2 regions of the Gemmobacter denitrificans genome follow, and region 2 is predicted to be linked to the other one. Evidence: riboswitches for the same ligand, from Rfam matches in the RefSeq annotation. Region 2 holds a riboswitch; the other holds the start of a gene.

Region 1 (11,207 bases), on a different contig from region 2:
TTCTCCAGCATGATGTCATTGGTCATGAAGGTCTGCAGCACCGGAGCCGGGTCGGCAAGACCGGTGGTTTCGATCACCACGCGGCTGAATTTGGGGCCCTTGCCGCTGTCGGCCTCATCCTTCAGCCGCAGCAGCGTCAGCCGGACATCGCCCGAAACAGTGCAGCAGATACAGCCGGTGGAACTGGCGAAAGCGCGATCCCCAATGCCTTCGATCAATCCGCCATCCACATCGACCGCACCGAATTCATTCACGATCACCGCCGTATCGCCGAAGCCGGGTTCGGTCATCAACCGGTTCAGCAAGGTGGTCTTCCCCGCGCCCAGAAAGCCGGTCAGAATGGTGACAGGGATGCGCAGGGTCATGGCAGGTCTCCTTTGCGGTCCGGCTTATGCGGGCCTGTGGCAGGACGCAAGATCACCGTGCCAGCGCGAGCAGGCCCGGCACGTCCAGATGCGCCTCCATGTGATCGGCAAGGGCGTCCAACGTCGCCTCAACCGTGGCCGAATGCGAAAGGCCCGATGACACCGCGCCAAGCCCCCGCAGAAAGGCCGCCCGAAAATCATCGGCGCGAAACAGACCGTGCAGGTAACTTCCGGTGATCCGCCCATCCCCCGACACGGCGCCCTCCGGTGCTCCATCGACAAAGGCAAAGGGCCGCGCCCGGCCCGGGCCATCGCTGCGCCCGATATGGATCTCATAGCCTTCGACCGGCAGGCCGCTGGCCGCATGCACCGCGCGGGTGCGGGTCAGACGCTTGTCAGGGGTCATGGTCGTGTCGATTTCCAGCAGGCCCAGCCCCGCCGTCTCGCCCGCCGGGCCTTCGATCCCCTCGGGGTCACGCACGACGCGGCCCAGCATCTGATAGCCCCCACAAATCCCCAGAACATGCCCGCCGCGCCGCACATGGGCGGCAAGGTCGATATCCCAGCCCTGTGCCCGCAGATAGGCCAGATCGCCTCGGGTAGACTTGCTGCCCGGAATGACCACCAGATCGGTATCGCCCGGAATGGCTTGCCCCGCAGCCACCATGGTCAGTGCGACGCCCGGCTCTTGTGCCAAAGGGTCCAGATCATCAAAATTCGCGATGCGTGACAGGACCAGCGCCGCCACCTTGAACGCGCCCGACCCGCCCCCGCGCGGCAGATCCAGCGCATCCTCGGCCGGAAGCTTTGCAGCATCTGCAAAGAAGGGCAGCACCCCGAACCCGCGCCATACCGTGCGTTCCGCAATCAGCCGATAGCCGTCATCAAACAGGCGAACATCGCCGCGGAACTTGTTGATCAGAAAACCGGAAATCATCGCAGCATCATCCGGGTCAAGCACCGCCTGGGTGCCAATCATCTGCGCAATGACCCCGCCGCGATCGATATCGCCGGCCAATACAACCGGCACATCCGCCGCCCGGGCAAATCCCATATTGGCAATGTCGCCCGCCCGCAGATTGACCTCGGCCGGGCTGCCTGCCCCTTCCACGATCACCAGATCATGCGCCGCACGCAGGCGCGCAAAGCTTTCCAGCACTGCGCCCATAAGCTGCGGCTTCAGCGCCGCATAATCGCGCGCCTTCACCGTGGCAATGCGCCGCCCCTGCACCACCACCTGCGCGCCGACCTCGCTTTCGGGTTTCAGCAGGACCGGGTTCATATCGGTGATCGGATCAAGCCCAGATGCCAAGGCCTGCAGCGCCTGCGCGCGCCCGATCTCGCCACCATCTGCGGTAACGGCGGCATTGTTCGACATGTTCTGCGGCTTGAACGGCGCGACAGTCAGCCCCCGCCGACGCGCGGCCCGGCACAGCCCGGCCACCAGCAAGGATTTGCCGACATTGGACCCGGCCCCCTGGATCATCAGCGCAGGCATGGCAGAAATCCTTGCGGGATCAGGGGGCGCTGCCCCCTCCGCCCTGCGGGCCGGTTTCCCGGGGGAAACGCGGCGCCTTTACCTTGGGCGGTCAACAGGATCCCTCCCTGTACCGCAACCTGACCCAGCCTGGATTCGGTCAACACCACGTGCCCTTCATCTTGGTCCAAATATCCCGGTAGAGTCGTGCGCCAGCACGCCGGGGGCAGAGCCCCCATCCTTGCGATGCGTCAGAACTCGACGCCCTTCTGTCCCTTGATCCCCGACCGAAACGGATGCTTCACCAATGCCATCTCGGTCACCAGATCAGCAATCTCGATCAGTTCTTCCTTCGCGTTGCGGCCCGTCAGGCAGACATGGGTCATCGGCGGTTTCTCGTCACGCAGAAAGGCAACCACCTCGTCCACCGCCAGATAATCGTAGCGCAGGGCGATGTTGATCTCGTCCAGCAGCACGAAACGGATGTCCGGGTCGCGGATCAGTTCCTTGGCCTTTTCCCAACCCTTCCGGGCCGCCGCAATGTCACGCGCCTTGTCCTGAGTTTCCCAGGTGAAGCCTTCGCCCATGGCATGGAATTGGCAAAGGTCACCGAAGTTTCCTTCGATCAGCCGACGTTCGCCGGTATCCCAGGCCCCCTTGATGAATTGCACGACCGCGCAGGGCATGCCATGGGCAATGCATCGCAGGATCATGCCAAAGCCCGAGGACGACTTGCCCTTGCCCGCACCGGTATGAACGATGACAAGACCCTTTTCGCCTTCCTTGGTGGCCATGATCTTGTCGCGGGCGGCCTTTTTCTTGGCCATCTTGGCGGCATGGCGGGCAAGATCATCCTGCGGGGTGCTTTGGGCTGCGGCGTCGTCGGTCATGGGCATCTCCTCTGACCTGCAGGTCTAACCGATTGCCGCAGGGCCGGAAAGCCCGGCTCCGACCTTTGCCGCAGCGGGGGCGGCGTCGCGCCGATTGCGGCGGCGGATGTCGCCCTTGCCCCTGCAGACGCCGCGCCTGTTCTTGACTCGCAAGGCCAATCTGTCACAAGGCGGTCATGCTGGTTCCTGCCCTGTGGCAGGCGAAGAAGGAATGCGTCCCCCCATCCGGGGCAAGCGCAGCCGCCCCCGCGACCGTGACCGGAGAGGCCCCATGCCACTGGCGTACAGCCGGGAAGGCCGGGACCGGGGGGAAACCCGCTCCGCAAGCCGGGAGACCTGCCAGCAGCAATGAAGTGACGGGCGGACGGGGTGTTTCCGCTGCGCGACCGGGGCCTTTGCCCCTGCCGTGCCATGCCCCTGCCCGATGGGAGAAGACGCATGGCACAGGCCCTGCTGCATGTCTGCACCACCTGCCGCCGCGAGGGGGCCGCGCCCCCTGATGGCCCGCGCCCGGGCGCGCAGCTGCTTGCCGCGCTCCTGGCCGAACCGCTCCCCGAGGGGGTGGCAATCCTGCCGGTCGAATGTCTCTCAGCCTGCAGCAATGGCTGTGCCGTCGCTTTGTCCGCCCCGGACAAATGGACCTATGTCTATGGCCGAATGGACCCCGAAACCCATGCTGCGGCCATTCTGCAAGGGGCGGCGGCCTATGCCGCCACGGCCGACGGGCTTGTGCCCTGGCGCGAGCGGCCCGAAATCTTCCGCAAGCAGAGCCTTGCGCGCATCCCGCCCCTGCCCGCCCTTGACCCCATTCCCGCCCTGAAGGACGCCGCCGAATGACTGACCTGACCAAGATCCCCGTCACCGTAATCACCGGCTTTCTGGGCGCGGGCAAGACGACGCTGATCCGCCATCTGATGCAGAACCCGCAGGGCAAGCGTCTGGCCGTGCTGGTGAACGAATTCGGCACCGTGGGGGTGGATGGCGATATCCTGAAATCCTGCGCCGATGAAAACTGCCCGGTGGAAAACATCGTCGAACTGGCCAATGGCTGCATCTGCTGCACCGTGGCCGATGATTTCATCCCCACGATCGAGGCCCTGATGGCCCTGCCGCTGCGCCCCGATCACATCCTGATCGAAACCTCGGGTCTGGCCCTGCCCAAGCCCTTGCTCAAGGCCTTTGACTGGCCGGCGATCCGGTCGAAGATCACGGTTGATGGTGTCGTGGCCCTGGCCGATGCCGAGGCCGTGGCGGCAGGTCGCTTTGCCCCCGATGTGGCAGCGGTGGATGCGCAGCGCGCCGCCGATGACAGCCTGGATCACGAAACCCCGCTGTCCGAAGTGTTCGAGGATCAGATCGCCTGCGCCGATGTGGTGCTGCTGTCCAAGGCCGATCTGGCCGGGGAGGCCGGTCTGGCCGCCGCCCGCGCGGTGATCGAGGCCGAGGCCCCGCGCAAGCTGCCGATCCTGCCGATGACCGAAGGGGTGATCGACCCGCGCGTCATTCTGGGTCTGAACGCCGCAGCCGAAGATGATCTGGCCGCCCGCCCCAGCCATCATGACGGCCATGACGATCACGAACATGACGACTTCGATACCGTCGTGATCGATCTGCCCGAAGTGGCCGATCCCGACCGGCTGCAAGAGGCCATCCGCCGTCTGGCCCGCGAACAGGATATCCTGCGCGTGAAGGGCTATGTCGCGGTCGTGGGCAAGCCGATGCGGATGCTGGTGCAGGCCGTGGGCGAACGCGTCCGCGCGCAATATGACCGGCCCTGGGGCGATACGCCGCGCGCCACCCGGCTGGTGGTCATTGCCGAACATGATCATGTGAACGAAACGGCGATCCGCGCCGTGCTGGAGGGCTGATCCTTGCACGTCACCTTCCGCGAAAGCCACGGGCTTGAGGAAAGCGAGACCCCCTATGATCCGGGCCAGACACCTGCGGATCTGGTGGTTCTGTCGTTTTCCGACAGCGATCTTGGCGCTTTCGCGGCGGGGTGGCATCGGGCGGCGGGGCGTCTGCCTTCGCTGCGGCTGTGCAATCTGGTGGCGCTGAAACATCCGGTGTCGGTCGATACCTATGTCGAAAACACCCTGCCCGGCGCCAAGGGCATCCTGATCCGGCTGATCGGTGGCGAAAGCTATTGGTCCTATGGCGTGATGCAGCTGCAGGATCTGTGCCGCCGCAAGGGCATCGCCTTGGCCATTCTGCCGGCTGACGGTCGCCCGGATGCGCGGCTGGATGAACTTTCCACCCTGCCGGTGGGCACATTGCGGCGGCTGGCGGCGCTGTGCGATGCCGGGGGGGCGGTGGCGGCGCAGGCGGCACTGGCGCAACTCGCGCTGGCTGCCGGGCTGTATGCCCCGCCGGTGATGGGCGACAAGACGGTGCCCGATTGCGGCTGGTACGATCCCGCGCAGGGTGTGGTGCCGGGGCCAGAGGGCGAAGGCCCCTTGTTGGTGGTGACCTTCTACCGCAGCTATCTGACCGCCGCCGATCTGGAACCCATCGATGCGCTGATCCATCAGGCCCGGGCGCGCGGCCTGCGGGCCTATGGCTTGTTCGCGCCGTCGCTGAAAGGGCCTGCCGCGGCCTGGGTGGCCGAAGCCCTGCGCCTTGCCGCCCCCATGGCCATCGTCAATGCCACCGCCTTTTCGGCCCGGACCGATGCCGGGCCTTCGCCGCTGGATGCCGCCGACTGCCCGGTCTGGCAGGTGGCCCTGTCCACCGCGCGGCGCAAGGAATGGCAGGGGGCTGAACGCGGCCTGTCGCCCGCCGATCTGGCGATGCATGTGGTTCTGCCCGAGGTGGATGGCCGCCTGTTTGCCGGTGTCGTCAGCTTCAAGCAGCCCAGTGCCCGCGATCCCGACCTGCAGTTTTCGCGCTTTGCCCATCGTGCCGATCCTGCCCGCATTGCTGCGGTGATCGACCGGGTCATGGCGCGCTATCATCTGGGCCAGACAGCCCCGGCGGATCGGCGTCTGGCGCTGGTGCTGTCCACCTATCCGGGCAAGGATTACAATCTGGCCCATGCCGTCGGACTGGATGCCCTGGCCTCCTCCGAGGCAATCCTGACCCGACTGGCTGCCGAAGGCCACGCGACCGAACCCGGCGATGGCCTTGGCCGGGCGCTGGAAACGGCACGGCTGGGCTGGCCGCTTGACGCCTACGCATCAGCACTGGCCCGCCTGCCCGAAGATTTGCAAGCCCGGCTGCACGCGGCTTGGGGCGCGCCAGAGGATGACCCGGATTGCCGGGATGGGGCAATGACCTTTCGCGCGCTGTGGCGGGGATCGGCGCTGGTCGCGCTGCAGCCCGAACGGGGCGAAGTGGCCAGCCGGGACGGCGATTATCACGATCTGGCCCGGGTGCCGCGCCATGCCTATGTAGCCTTCTATCTCTGGCTTCGGGCGCAGGGCCTGCAGGCGCTGGTCCATATTGGCGCGCATGGCACGCTGGAATGGCTGCCAGGCAAGGCGGTTGCCCTGTCCGGCCAGTGCTGGCCCGAGGCGCTGATCGGTGCGCTGCCGGTGATCTATCCTTTCATCGTCAATGATCCAGGCGAAGCCGCGCAGGCCAAACGGCGCATTTCGGCCCTGACTCTGGGCCATTTGCCGCCGCCCATGGTCGCCTCGGCCTTGCCCGATGGCCTGCTGCGTCTGGAACGGCTGCTGGACGAATATTCAACCGCCGACGGGCTTGACCCGGCCCGGCGCGACCGGCTGATTGCCGCTGTCCGGCTGGAAGCACAGGCGGCGGGGGTCGAAGAGGATCTGGGTCTTGGCCCCGATGCCTCGCCCGCCGAGGCGATCACCCGGATCGACCGTTTCGTCTGCGACATCAAGGAAAGCCAATATGGCGCGGGCCTGCATGTCTTTGGTCAGGGCACCGGCGAGATGGAAGGGCTGCTGGCCGCGCTCAATGCCCGCCATGTGCCCCCCGGCCCCTCGGGGTCGCCCTATCGGGGGCGCAGCGATGTGCTGCCCACCGGGCGCAATCTTTACGCCGTCGATCCCCGTGCCGTGCCCAGCCGTGCGGCCTTTGCCCAAGGGGTGAAGCTCGCCGAAGAATTGCTGCGCCGCCATCTGCAGGAACAGGGGGATTACCCCAGGTCACTGGTGATCGACCTCTGGGGCAGCGCCACCATGCGCACCGCAGGCGAGGAATTCGGCATGGCGCTGCATCTGGCCGGGCTTGCCCCCCGCTGGGATGCGGGCAGCGAAAGGGTCAGCGGGTTTGACATCACGCCGCTTGCCCTGCTGCGCCGCCCGCGCATCGATGTCACGCTGCGGGTGTCAGGCCTGTTCCGCGATGTCTTTCCCGGCCTTGCGCAATTGTTCGAGGCCGCCACGCAGGCATTGGCCAACCGCGACGAGGCGCCGGAAGACAACCCCTATCTGGCGCGCAGCCCCCGCGTCTTTGGCCCCGGGCCCGGCCAATACGGGCTGGGCATGACCGAGGCGCTGGAAGATTACAGCCCCGAAGGCCGCGCCGCTGCGGGCGAGGCCTGGCTGCGGGGATCGGAATGGGCGATTGATGCGCAGGGCACGGCCCGCCCCGCCCGCGCGGCGCTGGAAGCGCGGGTCCGCGCGGCCGACGGCTTTGCCCATGTGCAGGATCTGGCCGAAAGCGATGTGCTGCTGGCTTCGGATTATGCCGCGCATGAGGGCGGTTTTGCGGCAGCGGTCGCCCATCTGGGTGGCTCTGCCACCCTGTACCATCTGGACAGCACCAACCCCGCCGCACCGCGCGCGCGTCTTCTGGGCGAGGAAATCGCCCGGGTGATCCGCGCCCGCGCCGCCAACCCCGACTGGGCCACCGCGCTGATGCGCCACGGCTTTCGCGGCGGGGCCGAAATTGCCGCGACGCTGGATCATCTGGCCGCCTTCGCCCATCTGACCCGCGCCGTGCCTGCCCATCTGATCGATCTCTATCACGAGGCGACCTTGGGCCGCGATGATCTGGTGGCTTTTCTAGAGGCCGAGAACCCGCAGGCGCTGGCCGCCCTGCGTGCCCGCTTCCACGCGCTGCACGAGGCCGGGCTCTGGGTCACCCGCCGCAATTCGATTGCAGCCATGATGGAGGTGGGCGCATGAGCGGCACACGCGCCGGGGGGCTGTCTGCCCCCCGCCCCCCCCAAGGATATCTGGAGCAGGATAAAGCAGCACCGGTCATTCAGGGCTGGTGCCCGGGCGCGTTGCGTCCCATGGCTTCGGGCGATGGTTGGGTCGTGCGGGTGCGACCCAGGCTTGGGCGGCTGACCCCTGCACAGGCAGCCGGGATTGCCGAATTGGCACAGGCCCATGGCAACGGCCTGATCGATCTGTCGGCCCGCGCGAATGTACAGCTGCGCGGCGTGACAGAGGCCAGCCATGCGCCGCTGATTGCCGGGCTGCGGGCGCTTGGGCTGATTGATGACAGCGTGGCGCAGGAAACCCGGCGCAATATCGTGGTGCAGCCCTTTCATGGCGCATCTGATCCGACCTTGGCGATTGCCGCCGATCTGGCGGCCTTGCTGGCAGCGGATGATGCGCCCGACCTGCCGGCCAAGTTCGGCTTTGCCGTGGATTGCGGTGCGGCACCAGTGCTGACAGCCACGGCAAGCGACATCCGGATCGAGGTGCATGACGGCAAGGTGTGGCTGCGCCCGGATGGGTCATCGCGGGCGAAGGCAATCAGCGCGGACACCGCAGCGGACGAAGCGATTGCTTTGGCCCGCTGGTTCTTGCGGATGGGCGGCGTGACCGGCGGCCGGGGGCGCATGGCTGCCCTGATCGCGCGCGGAATAACACCCGAGGCGTTTGACACCCCGCTGCCCGAAGCGCAGTTCGCGGCCCGCCCGGGCCTCTGCCCAACAGGCGCGATGATCGGATTCGACTTTGGTCAGATGCAGGCCGCCACCCTTGCTGCGCTGGCGCAGCTGGGGGCGCTGCGGGTGACTCCCTGGCGGATGCTCGTGCTGGAAGGCGCGCAGAACCTGCCTGCCCTGCCCGGTGTGATCACGGATCCCGCTGACCCGATGCTGAAGGTGATCGCCTGCACCGGTGCACCCGGTTGCCTGCAGGCGCTGCACCCCACGCGAAGCCTTGCCCGCGCATTGGCCCCCCATGTGCCTGACCTGCTGCATGTGTCAGGCTGCGCCAAGGCCTGCGCCCATCCCGGCCCCGCCCCGCTGACCCTGATCGCCACCGCGCAGGGCTATGCCCTGCATCATGCGGACCAGATCACCCATCATACCGCCGACGAGTTGCTCGCCCGGCCCGAACTTCTGACCCGGTAAACATGCCCCATATGTACGAAACCGATGGTGCCACCATCTATGTGAACTCTTTCGCCACCATCCGGGCCGAGGCCGAACTGGCACGCTTCACGCCCGAGGAAGAGGTGGTGGTGGTGCGCATGATCCATGCGGTCGGCATGGTGGGGCTGGAACGCCATGTCCGCTTTACCCCCGGCATGGCGATTGCCGCCCGCGCCGCACTGGAAGCGGGCGCGCCGATCCTGTGCGACGCCCGGATGGTCAGCGAAGGCATCACCCGCCCGCGCCTGCCCGCCAACAATCAGGTGATCTGCACGCTGCACGATCCTTCGGTGCCAGAACTGGCGCGACAGTTGGGTAATACCCGCTCCGCCGCCGCGGTGGAATTGTGGCGTCCGCATCTGGCGGGCAGCATTGTCGCCATCGGCAATGCGCCCACCGCGCTGTTCCATCTGCTGAACATGCTGGAAGACCCGGCCTGCCCGCGCCCCGCCGCCATCATCGGCTGCCCCGTGGGCTTTATCGGGGCGGCAGAAAGCAAGGCCGCGCTGATGCAGGATGCCCCCTGCCCGGCAGTCATCGTCGAGGGGCGGCTGGGCGGCAGCGCCATCACCGTGGCGGCGGTGAACGCGCTTGCCAGCCGGAAGGAGTGACCATGGCCCGCATTCTCTGCGCAGGGCTCGGCCCCGGCGATCCCGATCTGATGTCTGTCCGGGCCGATCGCGCCGTGCGGGCGGCAACGCAGATCGCCTATTTCCGCAAACCCGGGCGGCGCGGCCAGGCCCGCGCCATCGTCGAAACCCTGTTGCGCCCCGATGCGCAGGAATTCGCGATGGAATATCCGGTCACGACCGAACTGCCCTTCGACAGCCCCGCCTATAATGACGCGCTGGCCCGGTTCTATGATGATTGGGCCGACCGGCTGGCCGCTCTGCCCGGCGAAGTGGTCGTGCTGTGTGAAGGCGATCCCTTCTTCTATGGCAGTTTCATGCATCTCTACACCCGGTTGAAAGACCGTGTGGCGGTGGAGGTGATCCCCGGCATCACCGGGATGGCGGGCTGCTGGCATGCCACGGGCACACCGATCACCTGGGGCGATGATGTGCTGTCGGTGCTGATGGGCACCCTGCCCGAGGAAGATCTGGTCCGCCACATGCGCGCGGCTGACGCGCTGGCGGTGATGAAAACCGGCCGCAACCTGCCCAAGGTGCGCCGGGCTCTCGCCACTGCCGGGCGGCTGCAGGATGCCTGGCTGATCGAACGCGGCACCATGCCCGGCCAACGTATCGCAAGGCTGGCCGAAGTTGACGCCGCCGATTGTCCCTATTTCGCCATCGTCATCGTCCATGGCCATGGCCGCCGCCCGGAGATCGCGGAATGACCGGCTCCGTCACCATCGTGGGCCTTGGCCCGGGCGATGCCGCAAAGGTCACGCCCGAAGTGACCGCGGCCATCGACCGCGCCACGGATATCGTCGGCTATATCCCCTATGTCGCCCGCATCGCCCCGCGCGACGGGCTGACGCTGCATGCCAGCGACAACCGGGTGGAACTGGACCGCGCAACCCATGCGCTGGAGATGGCCGCAGCAGGGCGGCAGGTGGTCGTGGTCTCCTCGGGTGATCCGGGGGTATTTGCCATGGCCAGCGCGGTGTTCGAGGCGCTGGAGGCCCGGCCCGATTTCCTGCACCTGCCCGTCAGCGTGCTGCCCGGCATCACCGCCATGCTGGCCGCCGCCGCCGCCGCAGGCGCACCTTTGGGCCATGATTTCTGCGCCATCAACCTGTCCGACAATCTCAAGCCCTTCGCGCTGGTCGAACGGCGGCTGCGGCTGGCGGCACAGGCGGATTTCGCGATGGCCTTCTACAATCCGCGCTCCAGCTCGCGCCCGCACCAATTCGCCCGGGTGCTGGAGATCCTGCGCGAGGAATGTGAACCCGGCCGCCTGATCATCTTTGCCCGCGCGGTTTCCACCCCGGATCAACAGTTGCGCTGCGTGACACTCTCTGACGCCACCGACGACATGGCCGATATGCGCACCGTGGTGCTGGTCGGCAATTCCGCGACACGGCGGATCGGCCCGCATGTCTATACGCCCAGGTCCGCCTGATGCCTTTATCGTGGCCGAAATATCCGGGGCGGAGCCTCCGGGGCGAAGCCCCGGAACGGCGACCTGAAAGGGGCGCGGCCGCAGGCCGCTCCGCCAGATCAGCG
Region 2 (11,207 bases):
GTGCGGCGGATGCAGGAGGCCGGGCTTATTTCCGGTCAGGTGGCGCTGGTCAATCGTGCGGCGCTTGGCCTGTCGGCACTGGCCTATATCCATGTGACCCTGATCGACCATACCGAGGCATCAATCGCGCGGTTCAACGATTTCGTGCAGCGCCATCCGCAGATCGTGGAATGTGCCACCATCACCGGCGCAGATGACTATATGCTGAAGGTCGTGGCCGAAGGCCCCGAGGCGCTGGAACATTTCCTGATGCGCGAAATGCTGGCGCTTGGTCTGGTGCGGTCATCCACCACGCATTTTGCGCTGCGCCAGGTCAAACTGACCACGGCCCTGCCGGTGTGAACCCGGCATAGATTGCATTTCAGGGCGGGTCGGCTTATTTCGGGGCGACCATCACAAGGGGCAAGCCCGCATGAACTGGATCTCGAACTACGTCCGGCCGAAAATCAATTCGCTCTTCTCGCGCCGGGAAGTGCCCGAAAACCTGTGGACGAAGTGCCCCGAATGCGGAACCATGCTGTTCCACCGCGAGCTGGCCGACAATCTGAATGTCTGCACCCATTGTGATCACCATATGGCGATCACGCCGCGCGACCGGTTCAAGGCGCTGTTCGATGGCGGCGTGTTTGTCGAGGTGAAGGTGCCAGAACCTGTCGCCGATCCGCTGCATTTCCGCGACCAGAAGAAATACCCGGAACGGATGAAGGCCGCGCAGAAGGCCACGGGCGAACGGGATGCCATGCTGGTGGCCGAAGGCGAGGTGCTGCGCACCCCGATCATCGCCGTCGGGCAGGATTTCGCCTTCATGGGCGGGTCTATGGGCATGTATGTGGGCAATGCCATCGTGGCCGGGGCCGAAAGGGCCGTAAAGCTGAAACGCCCGTTGGTACTGTTTTCGGCAGCCGGGGGCGCTCGGATGCAAGAGGGCATCCTGTCGCTGATGCAGATGCCCCGGTCCACCGTGGCAATCCAGATGCTGAAAGAGGCAGGCCTGCCCTATGTCGTGGTGCTGACCCATCCCACCACCGGTGGCGTGACCGCCAGCTATGCCATGCTGGGGGATGTGCAGATTGCCGAACCCAATGCGCTGATCTGCTTTGCGGGCCCGCGGGTGATCGAACAGACCATCCGCGAAAAGCTGCCCGAAGGGTTCCAGCGCGCCGAATATCTGCTTGATCACGGCATGCTGGACCGTGTGACCCATCGCAAGAACCTGCGCGATGAACTGGTCACCATCCTGCGCATGCTGACGCATCAGAGCCCCGCTGTGCATGGCGATCTGCCGCAACCGGCCGAGGTCGCAAAGTAAGGTCGGCCCCCGCGCCGAACCTGTCGTAACCGAAAGGGCCGCGCCACCGGGTGCGGCCCTATGCCTGTGAAAGCCCCCGCCAAGGACAACGCCCGATGACCGCCCTGCCCGATCACAGCCGCTCTGACGCCATTCTTGCCCGGATGATGGAATTTCATCCCAAGATCATCGACCTGACGCTGGACCGGGTGCATCGGCTGCTGGCAGCACTTGGTCACCCGGAGCGCAGCCTGCCCCCGGTGATCCATATTGCCGGAACCAATGGCAAGGGTTCGACCCAGGCCATGATCCGCGCCGGGCTTGAGGCGATGGGAAAGCGTGTCCACGCCTATACTTCGCCGCATCTGGCCTGGTTTCATGAACGCATCCGGCTGGCGGGCGACCTGATCAGCGAAGAGGCCCTGACCGCCCTGCTTGATGAATGTGTGGCTGCCAATGGTGGCGAAGAGATCACCTTCTTTGAAATTACCACCTGTGCCGCGCTGCTGGCCTTTGCCCGGACCCCTGCCGATTACACTCTGCTGGAGGTGGGCCTGGGCGGGCGGCTGGATGCCACCAATGTGGTGGATCGTCCGGCGCTGACCATCATCACCCCGGTTTCCATCGACCATCAACAATATCTGGGGGAAACCCTGCCCGAAATCGCGGGCGAAAAGGCAGGGATCATCAAGCGCATGGTCCCCTGCATCATCGGTCCGCAGGCGGCCGAGGGTCTTGCGGTGATCGAGGCGCGTGCCGAACGGCTGGGTGCGCCGGTGCTGGCCTTCGGACAACAGTGGCAGGTTTGGGAAGAACGAGGTCGGCTGATCTATCAGGATGAAAACGGCCTGCTGGATCTTCCGCTGCCCAATCTGCCCGGGCCACATCAGATCCAGAATGCGGGTGCCGCGCTGGCCGCCTTGCGCCATCTGGGTGCGGATGAAGAGACCTGCGAGGCAGCCGTGACCCGCGCCTATTGGCCGGCGAGGATGCAGCGCCTGACCCAAGGCCCGCTGGTCGAAACCGCTGGCCTGGCGGAGCTTTGGCTTGACGGGGGGCACAACCCGGCAGGCGGCGAAGCCTTGGCCGCCACGCTTGCCCGCATGGCCCCGCGTCCGACCCATGCGATCTGCGGCATGCTGAATACCAAGGATGTCAGCGGCTATATGCGGCCTCTGGCCGGGCATCTGGCCAGCCTGCATGCCATTTCGATCCCCGGCGAAAAGAACACCCTTCCTGCAGAGATCACCGCCGAAGCCGCCGCCAGCGTTGGCATTCCCGCCCATATCGCGCCATCGGTCGCCGAAGCAGTGCGCAGCATTGTCGCAGACCAGCCGCACGCCCGCATCCTGATCTGCGGTTCGCTGTATCTGGCGGGCAGTATCTTGCGGGAAAACGGCTAGGACTGGGTCCGCCACAGCCCAGCCTGGCGGCCCCGAAAGTTTCGATGGCGAGTTGTGGCCACGGATTCTCTGCCCCTTCCCGCCTGATCGCATGCGTTTCGCGCAAATACGAAAGTGCTGCGCATTGTCGAAATCTCGATTCCGGTAAGGGTTCGAAAACCTGTGACTGCTAGTCAGACATGGAACGTCTTCATGTCTGCTGCAGAAAGGAACGCCAGATGCCGCGCAGATCAACGTCACTGCGAATCAAGCTGGCACTATCGGCGGCGGCGTTGACCGCCATCGCCATCGTCACAGTGGTTTACTTTGGTATTACCATGATGACGCGCGCCTCGATTGAAGAGGCCGAAGAAAAAGCGCAGGCCCTGATGGGCGAATATGTCGCGATGATCACGCAAGATATGAACCGCGTGACCGAAACCGTCCGCATTGGCAGCGCCTCGGTCGAGGCTGTGTTGGCCAGCGGTCAGCCGAATCGCGACATGCTGGGCAGAATGGTCACCGAAATGCTGAAAACCCGGCCGGATCTGGTCGGAATGACGTTGGCCTTTGAACCCAATTCGCTGGGCGATGAAGCCCTGTCCATCGGCCATCCCTATTCAGACGTAACGGGGCGCTTTGTACCCTATTTCTACTATGGGCCTGACAAGAAGATTAAGGTCGAACTGCTCGACATGCGACCCGAGGCAGGCACGGAATCCTGGTATGACATGCCGCTGCGCGAAGACCGGATGCTGATCACGCCGCCCTACATATATCCTGTCAATGGTGTGGATGTGCTGATGACCACCATCAGTGGTGTCGTGCATCGCAACAAACGCGCCATCGGCATCATGACCTCTGACATCGCCTTGTCGGAACTGTCACAAAGGGTGGGCCAGCTTCGTCCCTTTGGCGAAGGCTATGTTCAGCTTGTCAGTTCTGACGGCCAGTGGATTGCAAATTCCGACCCCGGGCTGCTCGGCAAACCCGTCTCCGCCGAAGACAAGGCTTGGTTGACCCAGCCTGGCCTGCACTATGCAACGATCAATGGCGAAGAGTTCATGGTTCTTGTCGGAACCGCTGAATTCATCGGCGTATCGGAAACATGGCCAGTACTGATGAAGGTACCTAGCGCCACGGTCATGGCTCATGTCACGGAAACCAAGAATCAGGCCATCATGGCTGGTGGGGCCATGTTGCTGGTAACGCTGGTGGTGGTCTGGCTGGGGGCTCAGGTCATTTCGCGCCCCATCGAAGGCATGACTTCGGCAATGAAGCGTTTGGCGAATGGGCAACTCGATACATCCATTCCGCATGCAGGGCGGCGAGATGAGATTGGGGCTATGGCCTCTGCCATGGAAGTTTTCCGCAATAGCGCCGTCGAGGCCAAAAGACTGGAACAAGAAGCCACGGCAATACGTCTGGATCGCGAGGCTGCGGCGAAAGCCGAAGCGGAACGGCAGGCCCGCGTGGTGCGGGAAATCAGCACAGGCCTTGACCGCTTGGCGTCCGGCGACATGACCTATCAGATCGAAAGCCCGCCTCATGATCCTTTCCCGGAAGGGTATGATTCTCTCCGTCTTGCCTTCAATACGGTTGTCACCCGGCTTGCACAGACCATGACGAGAATTTCCGAAGTCGTGCAGCAGGTCAGGGCAGGGGCTGATGAAATCAACATGGCCGCTGGCGAGCTTTCGGGCAGGGCAGAAACCCAGGCTGCAACGCTTGAACAATCGGCAGCTGCACTGAACCAGATGAATGAAAGCCTGCGCGACACGGCGGAACGGGCGCGCGCGGTGGAAGCTGTCAGCGGCCAGAATCGCGAGATCGCATTGGCCAGTGCCACCGTGGTGAACAATGCCGTTGCCGCCATGCGGGGAATCGAGCGTTCGTCCGATCAGATTTCGCGTATTATCGGTGTTATCGATGATATCGCCTTCCAGACCAACCTTCTGGCGCTGAATGCCGGTGTCGAAGCAGCCCGCGCCGGGGATGCAGGCCATGGCTTTGCAGTGGTTGCCTCCGAAGTTCGCAACCTTGCGCAGCGTGCAGCGGAATCCGCACGCGAGGTAAGAGGGCTTATTCAGGAAAGCTCGGCTCAGGTCAAAACCGGATCTGAACTGGTTGGCAAAACCGGCGACAGCCTTGACGTGATCGTCAAGAAAGCCGCTGAAGTGTCCGAACAGATTGCGGCAATCGCCGTGGCCGCAAGGGACCAATCGGTCAGTCTGAACGAAATCAATGTGGGTGTGCGCCAACTGGATCAGGTCACGCAACAGAACGCCGCCATGGCGGAAGAGGCGACCGCCGCCTCGGTGGCATTGCGCCAGCAGGCAGGTGTTCTTGCGGGTGAAATCGGCGCCTTCCAGATGTCAGAACGCGCCTCTGTAACCCAGATGCCGCTTCCTGCCTTCTCTAGCAAACGTGCGAACCCACCGCGCGCACGGATGCAGGCCAAGGACACAGCGACCGCGAGGCAGTACGAAGAGTTCTAGACGGCTGGCCACCCGAAGAGATGGTGAACCACCCCAAATTTCTTGCAGCCTCTGACGGATCGGCAACGTAACGTGAACCAGAAGCCAATCCCTTGGTCTGCGGCATCCGCCCAAACGCCTGCTCAGGTACTGGCATCCGACCGAAGGATTGGTGTCTCGCGCAGGCAGGTGAAGCTGATTTCATGATTGAAGCCCGCCTGTTCACAACAGGCTTGTTGGAAGCCTTCTTTGCGACCCCTTACAGAGGCCCATCGTGGCACATCATGGCCTTCCAGAAAGACTGCCATATCACGATGAATGGGCGGGCGGCTTGTGTTGAAATTGCCAATGACGTCGTTTAGCTCTGCGACATGACCCTATGGCGCCCCGCTTCCAGAATTCGTATCAAGGCTCTTGGCCTGCATTGGCGGGGCAACCGCCTTCTGGCAGCAGAGGTGACGGATGATTCAGGTCATGTGAAAGGTGTGCGCCCGCTTGGTGGTTCTGTGGAGTTCGGCGAAACAGCCGAAACAGCCCTGATCCGCGAATTCCAAGAGGAGCTCGGCATCACTGTCCGGCCTGTCGGACCACCGTTCTTCATGGAAAACCTTTTCTTCCATGAGGGCATGCCGGGACACGAGATTCTGGTGATCTTCGACATCGACGTCCCAGCCGATACCCCAATCCCTGACGGGCGGCTGCGCCTTGCTGAATCAGACGGAAGCATCTTTTTCGCCGATTGGTTTGATCTTGATGCGCTTGATGTACCAGGCGGACTGCCGCTGTTTCCGACCGGCTTGAAAGCCCGGCTGCGTCCAAGGTGATTTTCCATGCGGTTCTGGCACTTGTCCCCTGGGGGTGACGCCGCCGCAGACCCATGCTAGGAAAGGCCCCTGCCCGGACCAGCCCGCCCTGATCCGGTCGAACTTTGCCCGGCCCGTGCGGAGCCCTGCCATGACGAAGAATAGTGAAACCGGCCTGATGCAACGCTGCCGCGATCTGGGTCTGCGCCTGACTGGTCCGCGTCGGGTGATCCTGCAGGTCCTGGCTGCCGCAGATGACCACCCCGATGTCGAGGAACTGCATCGCCGCGTTGTCGCGATCGAGCCGCGCATCAATCTGGCCACCGTCTATCGCACGATGAACACGCTGGCCGAACATGGTCTGATCGAACGGCTCAGCTTCGCCGATGGCCGCGCACGCTATGAAGCAGCCCCGCAAACACACCATGATCATTTCATCAACATCGAAACCGGCGCGGTGATCGAATTCCGCTCGGACGAGATCGAACGGCTGCAGCAGAAGATCGCCCGCGACTTCGGCTTTGATATCGTCAGCCATCGGCTGGATATCTACGTCCGGCCCCGCCGCTGATCAGGCCCCGGACGGGGGATGCACGCGACCCTGTTCATGGGTGCCGAAATAGGTGCCGTAATTGCCCATCCGCGATTCCTCGGCCAGACGCTGCAACATGGATCGCAACGCAGGGTCAGTGACATCGGCCATATCCTGCGGCGAAAGATCGACAAAAGCCCCCTTGGCCGGGCGACCAGCCCGTGCCGGGCAGCGCAGGGCGATATGCTGGGTGCCAAGGCGCGCATCCTCATACACCGCATAAACCGAACCGGGCTCGGCCTCGACCCCCAGTTCGGCAAACAGCCGGATCAGCTTCGCCTGCACCCCATCGCGACCCACCCGCGCCATCGGCACCGAAAGCCCGCCTCGCCCGTCATCAACCAGCAACACAGCATCCCCCACCTGAACAATGGCCGAGACCACGACATCCGGCCCGGCTGGCATCTGGCTCGCAATGGCGGCCGGGGTTACATAGGCCCCCCGATAGTACCCTAGGCCGGGATGGGCGCTGGATTCGAATGCGGCGATCCGGCCCAGCAGGATGGTGTGATCCCCTGCCGGGATCACCTGTTCCATCTGGCAATCGAACCATGCGCAGACCCCTGCAATCAGGGGCGATCCCGTTGGCCCTTGCCGCCAATAGACGTCGGCAAACCGATCCTCTGCCGCGCGGGCGAAAGTTGCCGAAATCTCTTTTTGTGCTTCGGCCAGAATGTTCACCGCAAATGCAGGGGCCGCGCAGAACTGCGCCAGATTGGCCGAACGGTTGGCAATCGACACCAGCAAAAGCGGCGGGTCGAGCGAGACAGAAGAAAAGGAATTTGCAGTAAAGCCCAGCGGCTTACCCTGAACATCCAGCGTGGTGACGACGGTAACCCCCGTCATGAAGCAGCCAAAGGCATCGCGCAATGCGCGCGGATCAAGGATTTGGGTCATGCCGGGGTCTCCTCGGATGCCAGCCAGCGCTGCAAATGTGTGGTCACCGCCTCGGGGGCAGTGAGGTTGACCATATGGCGATGCCCGGGGATCACCACAGCACGTCCATCGGGTGCCATGTCCGCCATGGCGCGGGTCATTTCCGGCGTGGAATTTGCATCGCCATCCCCCGTCAGCACCAGCAATGGACAGCGCAGCGTGCCAAACCTGTCGGCATAGACCGCATCGCCTTCCGCAAAAGCACGATAAGCGGCGGCATAACCCACCGGCGAGACGTCACGAAGCCATGCAGCCACCTGATCGCGCAAGGCCGCCTGTCCTGCATCGAACCAGCGTGCCAGCGTGGCTTCGATCCCGCCCGCCCCTGCTGCAATCTCGGCAGCACGGGCGATCACGGCGGCACGGGCCGCCTCGCTGCGCCGAAAAACTCCATTCAGCAGGGCGACACGGCGAACAAGATCGGGCCATTCCACCGCCAAACCTGCCGCGATCAGCGCCCCCATCGAATGCCCGGCCACCGCAACCGGGCCAAGATCCAGGGCGGCGATCACCTGCGCAGCCCAAGCTACATAATCCGGCAGCCGTGGATCACCCGGCAACAGACTGCTGCCACCATGGCCCGGCATATCCACCGCGATCACGCGATGTCGGGCCGACAGCGCCGCCATCTGCGGCCCCCAGGCTTCGGCCCGCAGGCCAACCCCATGGATCAGCAGCAGGGGCGGGCCTGCCCCGGCCTCCAGCACCCGCGCGGACGCGCCATCAGACAGCGGCAGGATTCGTGACATCATGGCCCAGATCCTTCAGATCCTGATAGCGGTCGCCAATGCGGTGATGCGGGCGCCCTGCTGTCGCGGCCCCCAGTGCCACCACAATCTCATCTGCCCCGGGTGCATCGGGGATCGAGAAATGCACGGTCTGATAATGCGACCGGCGCCCCTCATCATGTTTGTCCATCAGGGGGATCATGACCGGCGTATTGGCGGGGCCGCGCACATTGGTGAAGGCGAGATAGGTCTTTGCCCCCAAGGCCTGCCGGTAATGATTGCCAAAGCGCAGGGTGTGGATCAGCGCATTGGCATGTTCCAACTCGCCATTCAGACCCACCACCGCGGCTTTCCCATAGGCTTCGACAGAGTCGGGTCCGCCTGCGGCTTCCAGGATCATCGCAGTCAGCAGGGCGCCAATCTCGGGCGCGACCGCATGAATTTCGGGCTTCAGGTCTTCGACAAAGCCCCGCCCGGCCCAAGGGTTCTGCAACACCACGGCAGCAGAGATCAGCTTCAGTGGTTTCGGCGCCGCGCGCCCGCCTTCGATCAACGTCGTTTCGACAGTGAGATAGGTCTTGCGAATCTGTGCCGCCATCTGCGCCTCCTGTGTGCTTTCCGTATGGTGGTATACCATCTTATGATATGTCAATATTGACTTGATTTGCCGACCGGCGCCACCTATCCTGTCTGGATGAAACCGACAGACGATATCGACCTGCGCATTGCCCATACCCCCACCACCTTGCGCGGGCTGGCGGTGGACAGGCTGCGGCAAGCAATCATCACCGGGCGGTTTTCCGGCGGCGACAGGCTGGTGGAACGCACGCTCTGCGATCAGCTGGGTGTGTCGCGCTCTGTCGTGCGCGAGGCGATCCGCTATCTGGAGGCCGAGGGGCTGGTGGAATTGCAGGGCCGCAGCGGCCCGATCGTGGCCCGGCTGGATTGGGATCAGGCACGGCAGGTCTATGACATTCGCCGTTTGCTGGAATCCGATGCCGCTGCTGCCTGCGCCCGCCTGGCGGATGCCCCGGTCAAGGCCAGACTGCAGGCGGCGCTGTCACGGCTGGAAGCTGCCTTTGCCGAAGCGGTGCCGGGCACGGTTTATGACGCGACAACAGCATTCTACCAGGTGATTTTCGAAACAGCCGGACATCATGTTGCCTGGGACATCGTGCAGCGCCTGAACAGCCGCATCTCGCGGTTGCGCGCCCTGACGCTGGCCAGCACCGACCGGCGGATTTCTGGCCCCGCGCATATGGCGCGGATATGCAGCGCGATCTGCGCCAATGATCCTGATGCCGCCGCTCACGCAGTCCGCGACCACCTGACCGAAGCTGCGACCATCGCCAAGACCCAACTGGCCGCCAAGCCCTGACTCCCCCGTCGCCAACTTGCCCGGCGGCCCCTTGATGGCCAGTCCGGCCATGGTGAACAGAGTGTCGCATTTGGACATTGCGGCATGTCGCAAATGGGGCAGCATGACGGTGTTCATGGTGCCGCCATCTGGCGGAGAATTGGGAAGCCGGTGCAAGACCGGCGCTGCCCCCGCAACGGTGACGGGAGAGCACGGCGAAGGCCACTGGGGAACCGGTCCCCGGGAAGGCGCCGGGCATGGTCGCAAGGCCGCTCCCTCAGCCCGGAAACCAGCCAGGAACGCCTGTCAAACCGCGATGAAATGCGGGGTTGCGGGTGGGGCCGGATATGGCCTCCACCTCGGGGGCCCGGTTTTGTCGCACCCATGAAACCGGACCCGTGCGGGGAGGCGCGGGCCAAGCGAGGTCGGACATGCCGAGCCAATCAGAAATCCTGGCGCAGATCAGTGCGCGCCGGAAAGACTATTCCCTGTCGCGTGAGCTGTATTGCCATGACGATGTGTTGCAGGCCGATCTGGACCATATCTGGTATCGTGAATGGTTGTTTGCAATTCCGGCCTGCGCCCTGCCCAAGCCCGGCAATTTCGTCACGCTTCAGGTGGGGGCCTATCCGGTCGTCATCACACGGGGCAACGACGGCATGATCCGCGCCTTCCACAACGTCTGCCGCCATCGTGGCCAACGGCTTTGCGCAAAGGACAGCGGGTCGTCACCCAAGCTGGTCTGCCCCTATCATCAATGGACCTATGATCTGGACGGCAAGCTGCTTTACGCCCGCGACATGCAGGACAGCTTTGATCCGGCACAGCACGGGCTTAAAAAGGTTCATTGCGTCGATCTGGCCGGGATGGTGTTCATCTGCCTTGCCGATGTGCCCCCGGCCATTGCCGATCTGGCCAAGACGGCCATGGCCTATCTGGCCCCAGCGGGCCTGAAATCCGCCAGGGTGGCGCTGCGATCCACCATCGTGGAAAAGGGCAACTGGAAACTGGTGATCGAAAACAACCGCGAATGTTATCACTGCGGTGGCTCGCATCCGTCGCTGTGCCGCACCTATTCCGACAATCCGCGCATGACGGCCATGGAAGGCCCCGATGCCGCCAGCCCGGAAATTCTGGCCCATTGGGCGCGCTGCGAAGCGGCGGGCCTGCCCTCGCGCTTTGTCAACCATCCCAGGATGCAATGGCGGCTGGCGCGCATCCCGCTGCTGAACAATGCCGAAAGCTATACCCTGTCTGGCAAGGCAGCGGTGAAGGGCAAACGCATGGGCCAGATGCCCTTCAACGATGCGGGCAGTTTGCTGTTCTTCCACTATCCAAACACCTGGAACCACTTCCTTGCCGATCATGCCATCGTCTTCCGCGTGCTGCCGATCAGCGCCACGGAAACCGAAGTGACAACCTTCTGGCTGGTGCCCGAAGACGCGCAGGACGGCGTGGATTACGATCTGGCCGATCTGACCACCGTCTGGATGAACACCAATGACGAAGACCGGCAGGTGGTCGAGGAAAACCAGAAGGGCATCCTGTCCCCCGCCTATGAACCCGGCCCCTATTCGACCATCCAGGAAGAAGGGGTGATCCAGTTCGTCGATTGGTATTGCGACACCATGTCCGAACGGCTGG

What was found. Region 2 has a riboswitch for cobalamin ahead of V6590_RS07530 (aromatic ring-hydroxylating oxygenase subunit alpha). Riboswitches for the same ligand answer to the same signal wherever they lie in the genome.
Region 1: another riboswitch for cobalamin. It lies ahead of V6590_RS05450 (DUF1636 family protein); the one in region 2 lies ahead of V6590_RS07530 (aromatic ring-hydroxylating oxygenase subunit alpha).

Annotation. Positions count from the first base shown of each region.
Region 1 is NZ_JBALHR010000002.1:458,931-470,137, reverse strand. It holds gene V6590_RS05465 (CobW family GTP-binding protein) at 1-365, opposite strand, end outside; gene V6590_RS05460 (cobyric acid synthase) at 418-1,863, opposite strand; gene cobO (cob(I)yrinic acid a,c-diamide adenosyltransferase) at 2,094-2,732, opposite strand; cobalamin riboswitch at 2,896-3,090, shown strand; gene V6590_RS05450 (DUF1636 family protein) at 3,171-3,569, shown strand; gene cobW (cobalamin biosynthesis protein CobW) at 3,566-4,600, shown strand; gene cobN (cobaltochelatase subunit CobN) at 4,604-7,831, shown strand; gene cobG (precorrin-3B synthase) at 7,828-9,015, shown strand; gene V6590_RS05430 (precorrin-8X methylmutase) at 9,018-9,647, shown strand; gene V6590_RS05425 (precorrin-2 C(20)-methyltransferase) at 9,650-10,375, shown strand; gene cobJ (precorrin-3B C(17)-methyltransferase) at 10,372-11,103, shown strand; gene V6590_RS05415 (cobalt-precorrin-6A reductase) at 11,202-11,207, opposite strand, start outside.
Region 2 is NZ_JBALHR010000003.1:368,455-379,661, reverse strand. It holds gene V6590_RS07580 (Lrp/AsnC family transcriptional regulator) at 1-342, shown strand, start outside; gene accD (acetyl-CoA carboxylase, carboxyltransferase subunit beta) at 413-1,309, shown strand; gene V6590_RS07570 (bifunctional folylpolyglutamate synthase/dihydrofolate synthase) at 1,405-2,691, shown strand; gene V6590_RS07565 (methyl-accepting chemotaxis protein) at 2,910-5,168, shown strand; gene V6590_RS07560 (NUDIX hydrolase) at 5,519-5,971, shown strand; gene V6590_RS07555 (Fur family transcriptional regulator) at 6,102-6,521, shown strand; gene V6590_RS07550 (flavin reductase family protein) at 6,522-7,439, opposite strand; gene V6590_RS07545 (alpha/beta fold hydrolase) at 7,436-8,230, opposite strand; gene V6590_RS07540 (amino acid synthesis family protein) at 8,202-8,804, opposite strand; gene V6590_RS07535 (GntR family transcriptional regulator) at 8,901-9,584, shown strand; cobalamin riboswitch at 9,684-9,875, shown strand; gene V6590_RS07530 (aromatic ring-hydroxylating oxygenase subunit alpha) at 9,995-11,207, shown strand, end outside.